DNA from 4 places in the Streptomyces sp. NPDC090798 genome. Region 1 is predicted to be linked to each of the others. Evidence: riboswitches for the same ligand, from Rfam matches in the RefSeq annotation. Region 1 holds a riboswitch; each other region holds the start of a gene.
The links. Region 1 has a riboswitch for cobalamin ahead of ACIQTP_RS20270 (prenyltransferase/squalene oxidase repeat-containing protein). Riboswitches for the same ligand answer to the same signal wherever they lie in the genome.

Region 1 (3,893 bases):
TCCGTGACCACGGCGGCGGCCACGGCGGGTCTGGCGAGCAGGCAGGCCCGGCGCAGGTGAGTCGGCGGGTGGGTCGAGTCGACGCTGTGTCCGCGCAGGATTCCGGCGCGGCGCTGGCGCTCGTACTCGTGCGCGGGGATCGAGTCCACGTGAGCGGCCAGCTGGTCCCACAGATCGCGCCACGGCTCGCGACGCTCCGCGTCCTGGGTCCGGATCACCTGGCCGGCGTTGGACATGCGCAGCAGCAGGGTCTCCGCCGAGTCGGTCACGAGGAGGCGGTCCATGAGTGCCACGGCGGCTTCGGTGGAACCGGCGCGGGCCGCGGCGGCGTCGGCCAGGTACTCGGCGCGCTGTGTCGCGCGCATCGTCAGCTGGTCGAGCAGCATCAGCAGGCCCTGGGCGGCTCCGTAGGGCAGCAGATAGAGAACGTTGAGCACCATCTCGGGGACGGTGGGGTGAGAGATCGGGCGCATCAGATACCGCCACGTGGCGAGGGACTGGAGCGCGTTGGCGATGATCAGTCCGTGCCGGGTGTCCCCGTTGGCGTAGTGACCGAGTTCGTGTCCGAGCAGCGCGATCCGCTGTTGCGGAGTGGTGATCTCCCAGAGCCCGAGCCCGATGGTCAGCAGACGGCGTCGGCGCACTCCGTAGGTGGTCACGCTCGCGTTGACGTCGGTCGTCAGGGCGATGGCGTGGACCCCGGTCGTACCGACGACGGAGGCGATCTCGTCGACCAGGGCGAACAGCTCGGGCGCTTCGGCCCGGTGCAGCACGGGCGCGTCGTCCGGCAGCCGTCCGAAGCGGGGCCGAAGGAGCCAGGCCAGCAGGAGAAGGATCACTCCCACCACCGGCAGAGCGGTGCCCCAGCCGAGTGTCACCAGCAGGATGCCCGTGCCGAGCAGGGCGATCGTGGCACCGTGGATGGCCAGCGCGACGGCGTACGCCAGGACACCGGCCGTATCGCGGCGCGGACGCGGCGCGCCGTCGGCCGACACCTCGGCCAGCAGTGCCTCCCCGTGCTGCCGGGCCAGCGACCGCCGCAGTCCCTCCAGCCGCCCCGGTCTCTCTGCCGGCTCGCCGGGATCCACGTTCCATCCGCAGGCCGCACACCACGCCGTGAACCGCGGGTCGGTGCGAACCTCAGTGCTGCATTCCGGGCACGACTGAGCCCTCTCGTCCACAGTGCCGCGCATCCTCGTGTCCCCCTGGACTCCAAGTCCCCCCCGGGACCGGCGAATTCGACGTGTCCGAACAGAGCACGTCGTGAGCGCAGCATAGGCCCGCGAGGGGGCCCTCACAGCCACTCCTCAGGCGATTCCTACGGGCCGGTACAGTAAGCGGGTCGTCATCACACCCGTACGCGGAGAAGCCGGTGCAATTCCGGCGCTGACCCGCAACCGTGAGCCACCCAGCAGGCGTGGCGAGCCGGATCGCCTCGTCCGGGACGTGACCGGCTCGTGCCACCGGCAGCCCGTCGGTGGCCGGCACCGTCGAGGGATACGGGGCCGGAGCCGCTCGGGGCCAAGCCTGCGCCCGGTGCTGCCCGGCTTCCGCAGGGAGAGTCATGATTGTTCGCCGCAGCGCCGCGGTACTGGCCGCCACCGTAGTGATCGGTACGGCCCTGGCCCCGGCCGCCGTGGCCGAGGGCGCCTCGCCTTCGCCTTCCCCGGCGATACCCTCCGGCCTCTACGGCACCTCCGACCCCACCTACGACGGTGTCTGGCGGCAGTCCCTCGCGCTGCTCGCCCAGCACACCGTCGGTGTGAAGCCCGCGGCGAAGGCCGTCGACTGGCTGGCCGGGCAGCAGTGCGCGAACGGGGCGTTCGCGGCGTACCGCGCCGACGCGTCGGCGAAGTGCGACGCCAAGACGATGGCCGACACCAACAGCACCTCGGCGGCCGTGCAGGCCCTCGCCGCGCTCGGCGGCCAAGACGGCGAGACGGGCAAGGCCGTCGCCTGGCTGAAGTCCGTGCAGAACGAGGACGGCGGCTGGGGCTACACGGCGGGCGGCGCGAGCGACGCGAACTCCACGTCCGTGGTGATCGGGGCACTGGCGGCGGTGGGCACGAAGGCGGCGGACGTCTCCAAGGACGGCAAGTCGCCGTACGACGCCCTCGTGAAGCTGTCGATGCCGTGCGGCGGGGCCGACGCGGGCGCGTTCGCCTACCAGCCGGACAAGAAGGGCAAGCTCGCGGCCAACGCGGACGCGACGGCGGCGGCCGTGGTCGGAGCCCTGGGCAAGGGCCTCGCCGGTGAGCCCCTGAAGCCGGTGGCCGACCCCCTCTCCTGCAAGGCCGCCGACAGCCCCGAGCGCGCGGCCCAGAACGGTGCCGCGTACCTTGTCAAGGCGCTCGCCAAGGACCAGCACCTCACGTCGGTGATGCCCGGCGCCAAGAACCAGCCCGACTACGGCAACACGGCGGACGCGGTCGTCGCGCTCGCGACCGCCGGGCACGGCGACAAGGCGGCCGACGCGATGCGCTGGCTGGAGACCCACTCCGCGCAGTGGGCCGAGCAGGCCGGACCCGCCGCGTACGCGCAGCTCGTCCTCGCCGCCGACGCGGCGACGTTCGACCCGCGCGACTTCGGCGGCCAGGACCTCGTCAAGCAGCTCAACGCGACCGGCCCCGCGCCCGCGTCCCTCCCGGCCGGGCCCACGGCCTCCGCGTCCGCGTCCGCCGGGGAAGCCGCGAAGAAGGACGCCAGCGGCGTCAGCGTCTGGTGGATCATCGGCGTCGGTCTCGTCGGCGGCATCGGCATCGGCTTCCTGATCAGCGCCCGCAACAAGAAGCAGCAGCCGTGAGCCGCCGTCGGACGTGCGCGCTGGTCCTGTCCCTGCTCCTGCTCGTACTCGGCGGCGCGGGACAGGCCCAGGCCGTCGGCTACCGCTACTGGTCGTTCTGGGACCTGACCGGCGGGAAGTGGACGTACGCGACGCAGGGCCCGTCGACCACGCGGCCGTCCGACGGCGACGTACAGGGCTTCCGTTTCGCGGTGAGCGCGGACTCGCAGGACGCCTCCACGCCACGCGGCCACGCCGACTTCGTGTCCATCTGCGCGAAGACGCCCGCCCGGGCGGGCCACAAGCGGGTGGCCCTCGTCATCGACTCCGGCACGAGCGCGGACGCCCCGGGCGGCGAGACGCCGCCCGCACCGCGGACGGTCTGCGCCCGCGTCCCCGCCGACGCCACCACGGCCGAGGCCCTCGCGACGGTCGCCAAGCCCCTCCGCTACGACACCAACGCCCTCCTGTGCGCCATCGCGGGCTACCCCGAAACGGGCTGCGGCGACCAGGTCGCGACGTCACACACCGCGCCTTCCACCACCGCGAAAGCCAACACCACCGCCAACACCAAGGCCAATTCCGAGTCGCCCCGGCACGGCCCGTCGCTGGGCCTCCTGGCGGGAATCGCCGCGGTGGCGGCGCTCGGCGGGGCGGCGCTCTGGCAGACCCGCCGCCGCCGGCCCTGAGCACGGCGACCGACGATGACACGCGCGCCGAAGGCACACCGCTCCAACGCCCTCCCCCCAGGAGCCTGGTGGATCTGGGCCCTGGGCCTGGGAACCGCCGCCTCCCGCACCACCAACCCCCTCCTGCTCGCCCTCCTCATAGCCGTGGCCGGCTATGTGGTGGCCGCCCGCCGGACCGATGCACCCTGGGCCCGCTCCTACACCGCGTTCGTCAGACTCGGCATCGCCGTCCTCGGCATCCGGCTGGCGTTCGCCGTCTTCCTCGGCTCTCCCGTCCCCGGCACCCACCTCCTCGTCACCCTCCCCGAACTCCCCCTCCCCCACTGGGCCCAGGGCATCCGTGTCGGCGGCCGGGTCACCGCCGAGGGCCTGCTCTTCGCGCTGTACGACGGCCTGAAACTGGCCACGCTCCTCATCTGCGT
Region 2 (3,893 bases), on a different contig from region 1:
CGTCGGGGTGGGCGAGTCCGACGGGCCGGGAGTGCACGGCTGTTCGCCCCCGTTCCACGCCGCTATGAGGTGGTAGGGGGTGACGACGTTGTCGGGCTCGTAGGGCACGGGGCCGTGCCCCTCCCCCGTCTTGCCGTCGTAGGTGATGTCATCGCCGTACAGGTCGATCTGGCCGTAGCAGTCCGGTGTCTTCACGGTCAGCTTCTGCCAGGTCCGCTTCGCGTCGTCCGCACCGGCGACATCGTCGGCGGTGAGGTAGACCGTGGCCTTGTCGACCAGGCTCTGGTGTCCGGAGACGTACCAGTTCGGCCCCTCGGTGGTGTACTCGGCGAGGGACACGGGGTACTTGCAGCCCTCCCCGACGGTCTGGCCCGGGGCCAGCCGGACCTGGACGCTCCCGGGAACGGTGTCCCATTGATGGAACCCGCCCTGCGAGGTCCAGTCGGCGCCCACGACGTTTCCGTCGGCGCCGACGATGCGGTACTGGACCGTGGCGGACTCGCACGCCCCGGCGGTCGTGGCACTGGCCACCCCCGTGCCGAGCACGGGCACGGCGGCGGTGGCGAATGCGGTTGCGGCGAGCACAGCCAGAGTTCTGGGGTGTTGCGAACGCGACAAGATGAGCCTCTGTGAAATCGAAAGTGTGGGAGGTGGTTGCGCACGAGTGACGAACGCGGACGGCAGAACTGGATGACCCGATGCAAGAACCGGCGCACGGACCAACGGAAGTACCGACGGAGAAACCGGCGGAAGGCATGTCGCCCAAGCCACTCGTGTCGCTTCGCTCACTTCAGACGCGGCGAAGCGAGCTGGATTCTTCCAACTTTTGACAACTCCCGTCAATCCTTCACGGGTTGAACACTTCCTCCATGGAACGCACCCCAGCTGTACGGGACTTACGAGATCGGGTCCGCACGGCTGCGACGGTTCAGGAAGCCAGGTCCCGGTGCCGACGCAGCAGTTCCGCTATCGAGCGGCGCAGGCAGCCGGCGTCCGAGTCCGCGTCCGCGTCCGCATCCGGCTCCGTGGCTTTGTCGGCGAGGCATGACGGCGAGCACACCGTCGGCGTCCTCCCGGTCTGCTCGCGGCAGTCCGCCGGGGCCCCGACCAGAGTCTCCAGGTCCTGGAGGAGCTGTGCGGTCCGCTTCGCCTCGTGGGCGAGCACGCGCACCCGAGCGCTCTGACCACCGATCTGCCGTCGGCTGGCGATCAGTTGCTCGTACTCCGCCACCGTGAGGGCGACCGCCTCACGGCCGCCGAGGGTGATGCGGCGCGGCTGGGGTCGTCCGGCCACTCGGTTCCTCCGCTCCTCGCCCGGGTGACGCCCGGACAACGCGAGAGGGCCCCCGGATGGTTCCGTGGGCCCTCACTCGTGTGTCGGGTCATGTCAGCTGGGAACGGCGACCCGTCGGCTCGCGGCGGCCGTCACCGGCTTGGGATTCAGCAACCGCTCGGCCAACTCGCCGAAGACCAGGCCGAATCCGCCCCACAGGACGGTCTGGATGGCCAGCGCGGAGAGACGGAACCGCCACAGCAGGGTGGCGGGGAAGTCCTTCGGCACCTCGTTGATGACCGGCAGGAACGCATACGCGAGACCTATCACGACGGCGAAGGCGGCCACCGCGGCGACGGTGGCGTACCAGGTACCGATCCTGGGTGCCAGCCGCTTGCCCAGGATGGTGGCGGCGATCGCGAGGAGCACGCTGAGCACCATCATCAGGAAGTACAGGGTGGTCCGCTTGCCGATGGTGTCGGGGTTGCCGACCGACGGCGGGTTGGCCGGGTACTTCAGGAACGGCACGACGTACACGGCCAGCAGCGCGCAGCCGGACAGCAGCAGTGCGGTCGCCCGCGGGCTGAAGCGGCCGACGCGGCCGAGCGCGAAGGAGAAGGCGAGCGCCGCGATGCCGCCGAAGGCGATGCCGTAGACCAGGACGCCGGTGGCGAGACCGGCGGTGGACTGCAGGGAGCGGGAGACGATCTCCATCTCGTGCTCGTGGGAGTGGGCTTCCTCGTAGCTGATCGCGCTGTCGACGTTCGGCTCACCGAGGAAGTAGGCGGCAACCAGGGCGAGCAGGCCGGCACCGAGGCCGGCCAGCATGCCCCGCACGAGCAGATTTCTTACCGTTGCGGAGTTCATGGAGGTACCGGGGTTCCCCTCGCTCAGTGGCAGGGGAAGCCGAGAAGGTGGCGGGCGTCGTGTACCCACTCATGGACGTCCGAGCCGGAGACGACGGAGGTGGCGCCCTGTTCGGCACCGACGAAGTACAGCAGGACGAGCATCAGAATGCCGAAGAAGACCGCCCACGGAGCTATCGCCTTGAGCGGCAGCTTGGCGGGAACAGCGGGGGTGGTGGTTGTCGGCTGAGCGACGGTCTGCGCCATGGCAGGACCTCCTCGGGAGTTCGCGTCCCATCTCGGTGGTGCACTGGACGACGGCTACGGGTCTGACTCACGAGAGGTCCCAGAAGGCTGGAGCCTCTCGTTCACAGTGGCGCGACCGTGCCGGTTTCCCACCGGCTTCCGTCTTGCCGTCATCGATATCGCACCGACCGTACCGCGTGTCGGGTGCTGGGCCAAGACCGCCCCACCTGGCGTGATCTTCCTCTCGCACCAGGTGCCCGATCCCGAGTGAACAGCGGATCAGCGGTGGCGAACCCCAGCCGAGTTCGGGGCCGGCCTCGCTCTCCCCCAGCGTGCGAGCCCCGCGGCGGGGCGAGCACGTGAGCCAGAAGGAGACGACGAGGTAGGAGACCCCGACGGCCCACAGGGCCGTGCCGGGTGACAGGGCGTCCGCTCGGCGGCCTCGTCGTCCACGCCATCGAACGCCACCTGGCCGCGCGGCCGGACACCGACCTGGTGCCGGCCCGGATCAGCTACGACATCCTGGGCCGTCTCGCCCTCGACGACTGCGAGATCCGGGTGGACACCGTCCGCCCCGGCCGGGCCGTACGACCGCCTGGATGTACCCCGGTGTCGACCTGACGGTCCACCTCCACCGCCAACCCGAAGGCCACTGGACCGGCCTGGACACCACGGCGTCCTCAGCGTCCGCCCCATACCGGACCGCGCTTCGTTCCGCCGTCACGGTGCGTCGGGAGCGGCTTCGGGGCAGCGCCCCGCGGGGCCGGGACGACGCCCGTCGTCGATCGAGCTCCGGGCGATCCGGCACGCACATGCCCACCTCGACGGAGATCGCGCCCGGTACACGCTCCCCCATCTGCACCGCAAGATAAATGACCGTAACATGAGAAAAGATCCAAATATCCAATACATTCCCGCACGGGCTGCGTATACAGATCATGACGTCAGAATCGAAGGTCACGTCAAACGCATCCGGAAGCACTGCCCGCCATGCCCGGGCAGGCGGCCGACCCGGCCTCGGCGAAGCTGAATTGCTCGCCTCTGATCTTCGAAGACCTGATCTCCGATCCACCTCGCCGTCGCACGACGGGCACCCCGCAGACCTCGACATGGAACACGCTCTCGCGGAGGTGCTGGCCGAGGTCGTGTGCATCGAGCGGGTGCCCGTCGACAGTCACTTCTTCGACGACCTGGGTGCCGATTCCCTTGTGATGGCGCATTTCTGCGCCCGGCTGCGGAAGAGGGCGGATCTGCCTTCGGTGTCGATGAAGGAGGTCTATCAACATCCCACCATAAGAGGCCTGGCGGCTGCGGTCCCGGCCCCCGCGGCCCCTCAGTCGGCGCCCGCACCGACCCCCGCCCGGGCCTCGCAGGCCATGGGCCCGCCCACCGACGCGACCGCGAGCACGGCGGAATACGTCCTGTGCGGATTCCTCCAGGCCATCGCCTTCCTCGGCTACACCTGTCTCGTGGCCGTGGCCACGGCATGGGGGTACGAGTGGATCTCCGCCGGGTCGGGCGTGTTCGAT
Region 3 (3,893 bases), on a different contig from region 1:
CGACATGCTCGCCGAGCGCCTCCCCGACGGGCCGGGTCAGGGTCTTCTCGCGTGCGAACCGCACCCGGACGGGCAGGAGTCCGAGCCCGTCGACCTGACCTGCGCGCGACTCGACCTCGTCCTCGATGTGCTCGCCGAGGACCTGGAAACCGCCGCAGATGCCCAGCACGGGCCGCCCCTCGGCGGCCCTGCGCCGGATGGCGTCCGCGACTCCGCGCTCGCGCAGCCACTCCAGCGCCTTCACCGTCCCCCGGGTCCCGGGGACGACGACGAGGTCGGCGTCGGCCAGCTCCTCGGCCCGGTCCACGAACCGCACGACGACACCCGGCTCGGCGGCCAGCGCGTCCACGTCCGTGAAGTTGGACATCAGCGGGATCGCGCAGACGGCGACGCGCAGCACGTCCTCGCCGACGGGGGAGGTCACCTGGGACTCCCGGACCGCTCCCCGCAACGACACCCGCAGCCCGTCCTCCTCGTCGATGCCGAGGCCGTGCTGGAAGGGCAGCACGCCGTACGTGCGCCGCCCGGTCAGGCCGTGGAGCATGTCGAGCCCCGGCTCCAGCAGGGAGACGTCCCCCCTGAACTTGTTGACGAGGAACCCGGCGACGAACTCCTGGTCCTCCCGCGACAGCAGCGCGACCGTCCCGAAGAACGAGGCGAACACACCCCCGCGGTCGATGTCGCCGACGACGAGCACGGGAAGCCGCGCATTGCGCGCGATCCCCATGTTCACGATGTCGGTCCGCCGCAGATTGATCTCGGCAGGACTGCCGGCCCCCTCACAGATCACCGCGTCATACGTGCCCCGCAACTCGGCGAGGCAGTCCAGCACGGTGGTGAGGAGGGCCTGCTGCCGCCCGCCGTGATAGCCGCGTGCGGTCATCTCGCCCACGGGCCTGCCCATGAGGACGACCTGACTGCTTCGGTCGCTGCCCGGCTTGAGCAGCACGGGGTTCATGAGCGCGGTCGGCTCCACCCGGGCGGCCTGCGCCTGCATGGCCTGCGCGCGCCCGATCTCGGCGCCCTCGCGCGTCACGAACGAGTTCAGGGACATGTTCTGCGCCTTGAAGGGCGCGACCTTCACACCGTGGCGCACCAGCCACCGGCAGATCCCGGCGGTCACGACGCTCTTGCCCGCGTCGGAGGTGGTTCCGGCGACGAGCAGCCCGCCGCTCATGACGTACGCCCCTTCCTGAGAAGCCTCTGTACGAGCAGCCGGCCGCCGGCACTCACGCCGAGGGCGAGCCAGCCGACACGCCGTGACAGCCGTACGGCCCGTTCGATGTCGTCGACGTGCACGGCGCGCCCGGCGCCGTTGAGTTCGGGCCGGTGCTCGACGCGCCCGGCGTAGGAGAGGGTGCCGCCCAGGCGCACCCCGAGGGCCCCCGCGAACGAGGCCTCCACGGGCCCGGCGTTGGGGCTCGGATGCTTGACGGCGTCGGCGCGCCAGGCCCGTACGGCCCCGCGCGGACTGTCACCCGCGAGGGCGGCGAGCACGGCGGTGAGACGAGCCCCCGGCCACCCGGCGATGTCGTCGAGCCGAGCCGAGGCCCACCCGTACCGCCGGTACCTGGGCGACCTGTGACCGACCATGGCGTCAAGGGTGTTGACGGCCCGAAAGCCCACGAGCCCCGGGACTCCGCCCACGGCCCCCCACACCAGGGCGCCCACCACGGCGTCGGAGGTGTTCTCGGCGACGGACTCGACGACGGCGCGCGCGACGCCGTCGGCGCCGAGGGCCTGGGGATCGCGCCCGCACAGATGCGGCAGCCGCTCCCGGGCCGTCTCGATCTCCCCGTCCGCGAGGGCGTCACCGATCGCCCGGGCCTCCCGCCCGAGCGTGGTGCCCCCGACGACGGCCCAGGTGGCGGCGGCCGTCAGCGCGACGGACGCGGCACGTGAGGGGCGTACGGCACGGGAGGCGACGGCGGCGAGTCCGGCGGCACCTCCCACACACACGGCGGTGTGCAGCGCGCCCCACCCGCGGTGGTCCCGCCACAGCACCCGCTCCACGGCTGCCGCGCTCCGCCCGAACGCGGCGACCGGATGCCCCCGGCGAGGATCGCCGAGCAGCAGGTCACCGAGGAGGCCGGCGGCGGCGCCGTACGCGAAGACGCGATCGGCACGCACGGGGTCAGCCGACCGTCAGGTCGGGTGGAACCGTCGCTCGCAGGGCACTTGGGCAGCCGCGCATGGCGTTATGTCCTCACTCAGGGTGTCCACGCCCTGGTTCGACGAGACCGGCGGTGAGAGTTCCTGGCTCCCGGGGAGTTCCTTCCCCGGTCACAGTGGCGGGACCGCGCCGGATTCACACCGGCTTCCTCTTCTGTCGCCGTACTTGGCTCCGGCAGTCCACCACGGGTTGGAAGACCCGTCAACTTGCCGTTGACCTGCGCGGGGAGAGTGTGCGAAGGCCCACATACAGGTGGGGTGCGGGACGGTGATCCGTCCCGCACCCCACCTGAAGTGGTGCCCGTTTTGGGTTACTTGCCGACGATCAGGAAGATGCCGTACGCCACCGCCGCGGCGCACGCCGCGAAGCAGACGTACGCGCCGGTGACCGCGAGGGTCGCGGAGCCGCCTTGGGCGGACGCGGACTCGCGCTTGGAGAGGCCGACGATGCCGAGGGTGAAGAGGCCGACGAGGCCGACGGTGGTCACGAGGCTGACTCCGAAGACGGAGCCGAGGGCTGCCCAGTCGATGTGCATGCTGTTTCTGTCCTTACACCGTGGCCGGGCGGGTGGGCTCCGCGTCCGGGGACGGGATGGTGGTCTTCAGGTCGCCGGGCACGTCGCCGGTGACGGGGCCCGCGGGCGGCGGGGCGACGGCGGCGATCGCGGTGGTGATGACGCCCGCGGGCTCGGCGTCGACGTCGTTGACGTTGTCGACGGTGACCGGCTGGCGGCGGGAGAGCTTCCAGATGGTGCCGGCGCCGGCGACAAGCAACGCGCCGGTGAGGACGATGCCCCACGTGCCCTGCTTGGTCAGGAACTCGGCGGAGGCGCCGGCCAGACCGGCGGCCGGCAGCGTCAGGCCCCAGGCGACGAACATCCGGGTCGCGGTCGACCAGCGGACCACGCCGCCCTTGCGGCCGAGGCCCGAGCCCATCACGGCGCCGGAGCAGACCTGGGTGGTGGAGAGGGAGAAGCCGATGTGCGAGGACGCCAGGATGGCCGTCGCGGCGCTGGTCTGGGCGGCGAAGCCCTGTGGCGGCGCGAGGTCCGTGAGGCCCTTGCCCAGGGTGCGGATGATGCGCCAGCCGCCCAGGTAGGTGCCGAGCGCGATGGCCGTACCGGCCGAGACGATGACCCACAGCGGGGGGTTCGAGCCCGGGGCGATGACGCCGCCGGTGACCAGCGCCAGGGTGATGATGCCCATCGTCTTCTGGGCGTCGTTCGTGCCGTGCGCCAGGGAGACCAGGCCGGCGGAGGCGATCTGGCCGGCGCGGTAGCCCTTGGCGGTCGCCTTCTCGTCGGCGCGGTTGCCGATCCGGTACGTCAGCCGGGTGGCCAGCATCGCGGCGAGTCCGGCCACGATGGGCGCGGCGACCGCGGGGATCAGCACCTTGGTGACGACGGTCGAGCCGTTCACCGACGACCAGCCGGCCGACATGACCGCGGCGCCGATCAGGCCGCCGAACAGTGCGTGGGAGGAGCTGGAGGGCAGACCCAGAAGCCAGGTCAGCAGATTCCAGAGGATGGCGCCGACGAGCGCCGCGAAGATCACTTGGACGCGTATGCCCTCTTCGTTGATGATCCCGCCGGAGATCGTCTTGGCGACCTCCACGGAGAGGAACGCGCCGACGAGGTTCAGCACGGCGGACATGGCCACCGCCGTCTTGGGCTTCAGAGCGCCGGTCGAGATGGTGGTCGCCATCGCGTTGGCAGTGTCGT
Region 4 (3,893 bases), on a different contig from region 1:
GGCGGGGGCGGGCGGTCTCGTGCCCGCAGAAGCGGGCCAGTGGACCTACGCCACGCTCGCGCTCGGGTCGGCGCTCGCGCTGTTCATGTATCCGCACTCGATCACCGCGACGCTCTCCAGCCGCAGCCGTGAGGTGATCCGCCGCAACACCACGATCCTTCCCCTCTACTCCCTGATGCTGGGGCTGCTCGCCCTGCTCGGGTTCATGGCGATCGCGGCCGGGGTCAAGGTCACCAACGGCCAGCTCGCCATCCCCCAGCTCTTCGAGAACATGTTCCCGGACTGGTTCGCGGGGGTGGCCTTCGCGGCGATCGGCATCGGAGCGCTCGTACCGGCGGCCATCATGTCCATCGCGGCCGCGAACCTCTTCACCCGCAACATCTACAAGGACTTCATCAAGCCGGACGCGACCCCGCAGCAGGAGACGAGGGTCTCCAAGCTGGTGTCGCTGCTGGTGAAGGTGGGCGCGCTGGTCTTCGTCCTGACGATGGACAAGACGGTCGCGATCAACTTCCAGCTCCTGGGCGGCATCTGGATCCTCCAGACCTTCCCGGCGCTGGTCGGTGGCCTGTTCACCCGCTGGTTCCACCGCTGGGCGCTGCTCGGTGGCTGGGCGGTGGGCATGCTGTACGGCACGCTCGCCGCGTACGGGGTCGCCTCTCCCACCCAGAAGCACTTCGGCGGCAGCTCGAAGGAGATCCCGGGTATCGGGGAGATCGGCTACATCGGTCTGACGGCCTTCGTCCTGAACGTCGTGGTCAGCGTCGTCCTCACCTTCGCCCTGCGCGCCTTCAACGCGCCGGACGGCGTCGACGAGACGTCTCCGGAGGACTACACGGCGGACGCGGGCGACCCGGGCGTCAAGACGGAACTCCCGCCGGCCACGGCCGGGTCCACCCACTAAGGCCGGGGGTTGCGCGACCAGCCCCCCCCCGCAGCCGAAGAACCGCACCAAGCAACCCCCACGGGCCGTCGGACACAAATCCGGCGGCCCGTTCCCGCGCCGTGTTGCACACTCACCGGCATGGACCTCCGCATCAGAGACGCCCAGCCCCACGAATACGACCGCATCGGCGAGATCACCGCAGGGGCCTATCTCGGCGACGACCTGCTCGACTTCGGGGAGAGCGACGAGTACCTCGGCGAACTGCGGGACGTGGCGAAACGGGCCGCCGCCGCGGAAGTCCTCGTCGCCGTGGACCACGGCCACATCCTCGGCGCCGTGACCTTCGTACCGCGCGGCGGACCCATGGCCGACATAGCCCGCCCCGGCGAGGCCGAGATCCGTATGCTCGCCGTCGCACGCGAGTCCCGCGGCCGTGGCGCCGGCGAGGCCCTCGTCCGCGCCTGCGTCGACCACGCACGCGCCACCACCGGCTGCGTACGCATCGTCCTCTCCACCCAGCGCACCATGCACGCCGCCCACCGCATCTACGAACGCCTCGGCTTCACCCGCACCCCCGACCGCGACTGGAACCCGCTCCCGGAACTCGACGACATCACTCTCCTCACCTATGAGTTGACACTCTGACACCGGCACGACACAACATCTGGTGGTGTCACCGCAGCCCGGCACAAGATGTATGCTCATGCTCGCTGTCGCCGCAGGGGAATCCGGTGCAAATCCGGAACTGTCCCGCAACGGTGTACTTGTACGTGTTCGCACATCCGCGCCCATGTACTCGCGTCAGTCCGAGGACCTGCCGACAGCGCGCCCGGCCATCCGGCCCGGGTGCATGACGTCCGGGCCTCGCGGAATGGGCCGGTGGACGCGACGCCGTGTGCGCTCGTGAGCTGCCCTGCCCTCCGCCAGGCCCCGTGCCTAGCGAGGGAGAGCCCCAAGTGACCATCGCGCCAGCCGACCCGGCTTCAGCTACCGCTTTCGCACAGCAGAAGCAGGAGCAGCAGCGGAAGCAGGCCCCGGTGGAGACGGACGGTCCCGGTACCACGCTGCTGCGTACCCTGACCGACCTCACCGCCGACCTCCCCGACGCCGACCCCGGCCGGGTCGCCGCCGCCACGCTGCGCGGCCGGTCCGCGCGCGCGGACGACACGGAGCTGCGCGAGCTGGCCACCGAGGCGGCCGCGGGCCTGATCTCCGAGGACCCCGCCTACTCCCGGCTGGCGGCCAGGCTGCTGACGATCAGCGTCGCGGCGGAGGCGGCCTCGCAGGGCGTCACGTCCTTCTCCGAGTCGATCGCCACGGGGCACCGCGAGGGCCTGATCGCCGACCGCACGGCGGAGTTCGTCCAGCTGCACACGGCCCGGCTGGACGCGCTGATCGACACCGAAGGCGACGACCGCTTCGGCTACTTCGGCCTGCGCACCCTGCACAGCCGCTATCTGCTCCGGCACCCGATCACCCGCAAGGTCATCGAGACACCCCAGCACTTCATGCTGCGCGTGGCCTCGGGCCTGGCCGAGGACGACACGAGCCGGGCCCTGGACGAGGTCGCGGCGCTCTACGGGCTCATGAGCCGCCTCGACTACCTCCCCTCCTCCCCCACGCTGTTCAACTCCGGTACGCAGCACCCGCAGATGTCGTCCTGCTACCTCCTCGACTCCCCGCTGGACGAGCTGGACTCCATCTACGACCGCTACCACCAGGTGGCCCGCCTCTCGAAGCACGCGGGCGGCATCGGACTTTCGTACTCCCGGATCCGTTCGCGCGGTTCGCTGATCCGCGGCACGAACGGGCACTCCAACGGAATCGTCCCGTTCCTGAAGACCCTCGACGCCTCGGTCGCCGCGGTGAACCAGGGCGGCCGGCGCAAGGGCGCGGCCGCGGTCTACCTGGAGACCTGGCACTCCGACATCGAGGAGTTCCTGGAGCTGCGCGACAACACCGGTGAGGACGCCCGCCGTACGCACAACCTGAACCTCGCACACTGGATCCCGGACGAGTTCATGCGCCGGGTCGACGCCGACGGGCCGTGGTCCCTCTTCTCGCCCTCCGACGTGCCCGAGCTGGTCGACCTGTGGGGCGACGAGTTCGACGCGGCGTACCGCAGGGCGGAGGCGGCCGGCCTCGCCAAGAAGACCATTCCGGCCCGTGACCTCTACGGCCGCATGATGCGTACCCTCGCGCAGACCGGCAACGGCTGGATGACCTTCAAGGACGCCGCCAACCGCACCGCCAACCAGACGGCGGAGCCGGGTCACACCGTCCACTCCTCGAACCTCTGCACCGAGATCCTGGAGGTCACGGACGACGGGGAGACGGCGGTCTGCAACCTCGGCTCGGTCAACCTCGGTGCCTTCGTGGCCGACGGCGACATCGACTGGGAGCGGCTGGACGAGACGGTCCGTACCGCTGTCACCTTCCTCGACCGTGTCGTCGACATCAACTTCTACCCGACCGAGCAGGCCGGCCGGTCGAACGCGAAGTGGCGGCCCGTCGGCCTCGGCGCGATGGGCCTGCAGGACGTCTTCTTCAAGCTGCGCGTCCCCTTCGACTCCCCGCAGGCCAAGGCCCTCTCCACCCGGATCGCCGAGCGGATCATGCTCGCCGCGTACGAGGCCTCGGCCGACCTCGCGGAGCGCAGCGGCCCGCTCCCGGCCTGGGAGAAGACCCGTACGGCCCGTGGCGTCCTGCACCCCGACCACTACGGTGTGGAGCTGACCTGGCCGGAGCGCTGGGCGGCCCTGCGGGAACGTATCGCCGCGGTCGGCATGCGCAACTCCCTCCTCCTCGCCATCGCGCCCACCGCCACCATCGCGTCCATCGCGGGCGTGTACGAGTGCATCGAGCCGCAGGTGTCCAACCTGTTCAAGCGCGAGACGCTCTCCGGTGAGTTCCTCCAGGTCAACTCCTACCTGGTGAACGAGCTGAAGAAGCTCGGCGTGTGGGACGCGCAGACCCGCGAGGCGCTGCGGGAGTCCAACGGTTCGGT

Region 2: another riboswitch for cobalamin. It lies ahead of ACIQTP_RS05025 (CbtB-domain containing protein); the one in region 1 lies ahead of ACIQTP_RS20270 (prenyltransferase/squalene oxidase repeat-containing protein).
Region 3: another riboswitch for cobalamin. It lies ahead of ACIQTP_RS23455 (cobalamin biosynthesis protein); the one in region 1 lies ahead of ACIQTP_RS20270 (prenyltransferase/squalene oxidase repeat-containing protein).
Region 4: another riboswitch for cobalamin. It lies ahead of ACIQTP_RS16205 (ribonucleoside-diphosphate reductase subunit alpha); the one in region 1 lies ahead of ACIQTP_RS20270 (prenyltransferase/squalene oxidase repeat-containing protein).

Annotation. Positions count from the first base shown of each region.
Region 1 is NZ_JBIVXA010000008.1:351,679-355,571, forward strand. Features, by position in the region: gene ACIQTP_RS20265 (M48 family metallopeptidase) at 1-1,088, opposite strand, end outside; cobalamin riboswitch at 1,323-1,453, shown strand; gene ACIQTP_RS20270 (prenyltransferase/squalene oxidase repeat-containing protein) at 1,565-2,803, shown strand; gene ACIQTP_RS20275 (SCO2322 family protein) at 2,800-3,471, shown strand; gene ACIQTP_RS20280 (CbiQ family ECF transporter T component) at 3,487-3,893, shown strand, end outside.
Region 2 is NZ_JBIVXA010000002.1:164,934-168,826, forward strand. Features, by position in the region: gene ACIQTP_RS05010 (hypothetical protein) at 1-585, opposite strand, end outside; gene ACIQTP_RS05015 (hypothetical protein) at 929-1,294, opposite strand; gene ACIQTP_RS05020 (CbtA family protein) at 1,388-2,140, opposite strand; gene ACIQTP_RS05025 (CbtB-domain containing protein) at 2,164-2,385, opposite strand; cobalamin riboswitch at 2,420-2,568, opposite strand; partial or broken gene ACIQTP_RS05030 (acyl-CoA thioesterase domain-containing protein) at 2,794-2,952, shown strand; gene ACIQTP_RS05035 (Pls/PosA family non-ribosomal peptide synthetase) at 3,474-3,893, shown strand, end outside.
Region 3 is NZ_JBIVXA010000010.1:298,259-302,151, forward strand. Features, by position in the region: gene ACIQTP_RS23450 (cobyric acid synthase) at 1-1,177, opposite strand, end outside; gene ACIQTP_RS23455 (cobalamin biosynthesis protein) at 1,174-2,130, opposite strand; cobalamin riboswitch at 2,230-2,373, opposite strand; gene ACIQTP_RS23460 (hypothetical protein) at 2,484-2,708, opposite strand; gene ACIQTP_RS23465 (anion permease) at 2,722-3,893, opposite strand, start outside.
Region 4 is NZ_JBIVXA010000006.1:336,442-340,334, reverse strand. Features, by position in the region: gene mctP (monocarboxylate uptake permease MctP) at 1-904, shown strand, start outside; gene ACIQTP_RS16210 (GNAT family N-acetyltransferase) at 1,025-1,531, shown strand; cobalamin riboswitch at 1,554-1,723, shown strand; gene ACIQTP_RS16205 (ribonucleoside-diphosphate reductase subunit alpha) at 1,843-3,893, shown strand, end outside.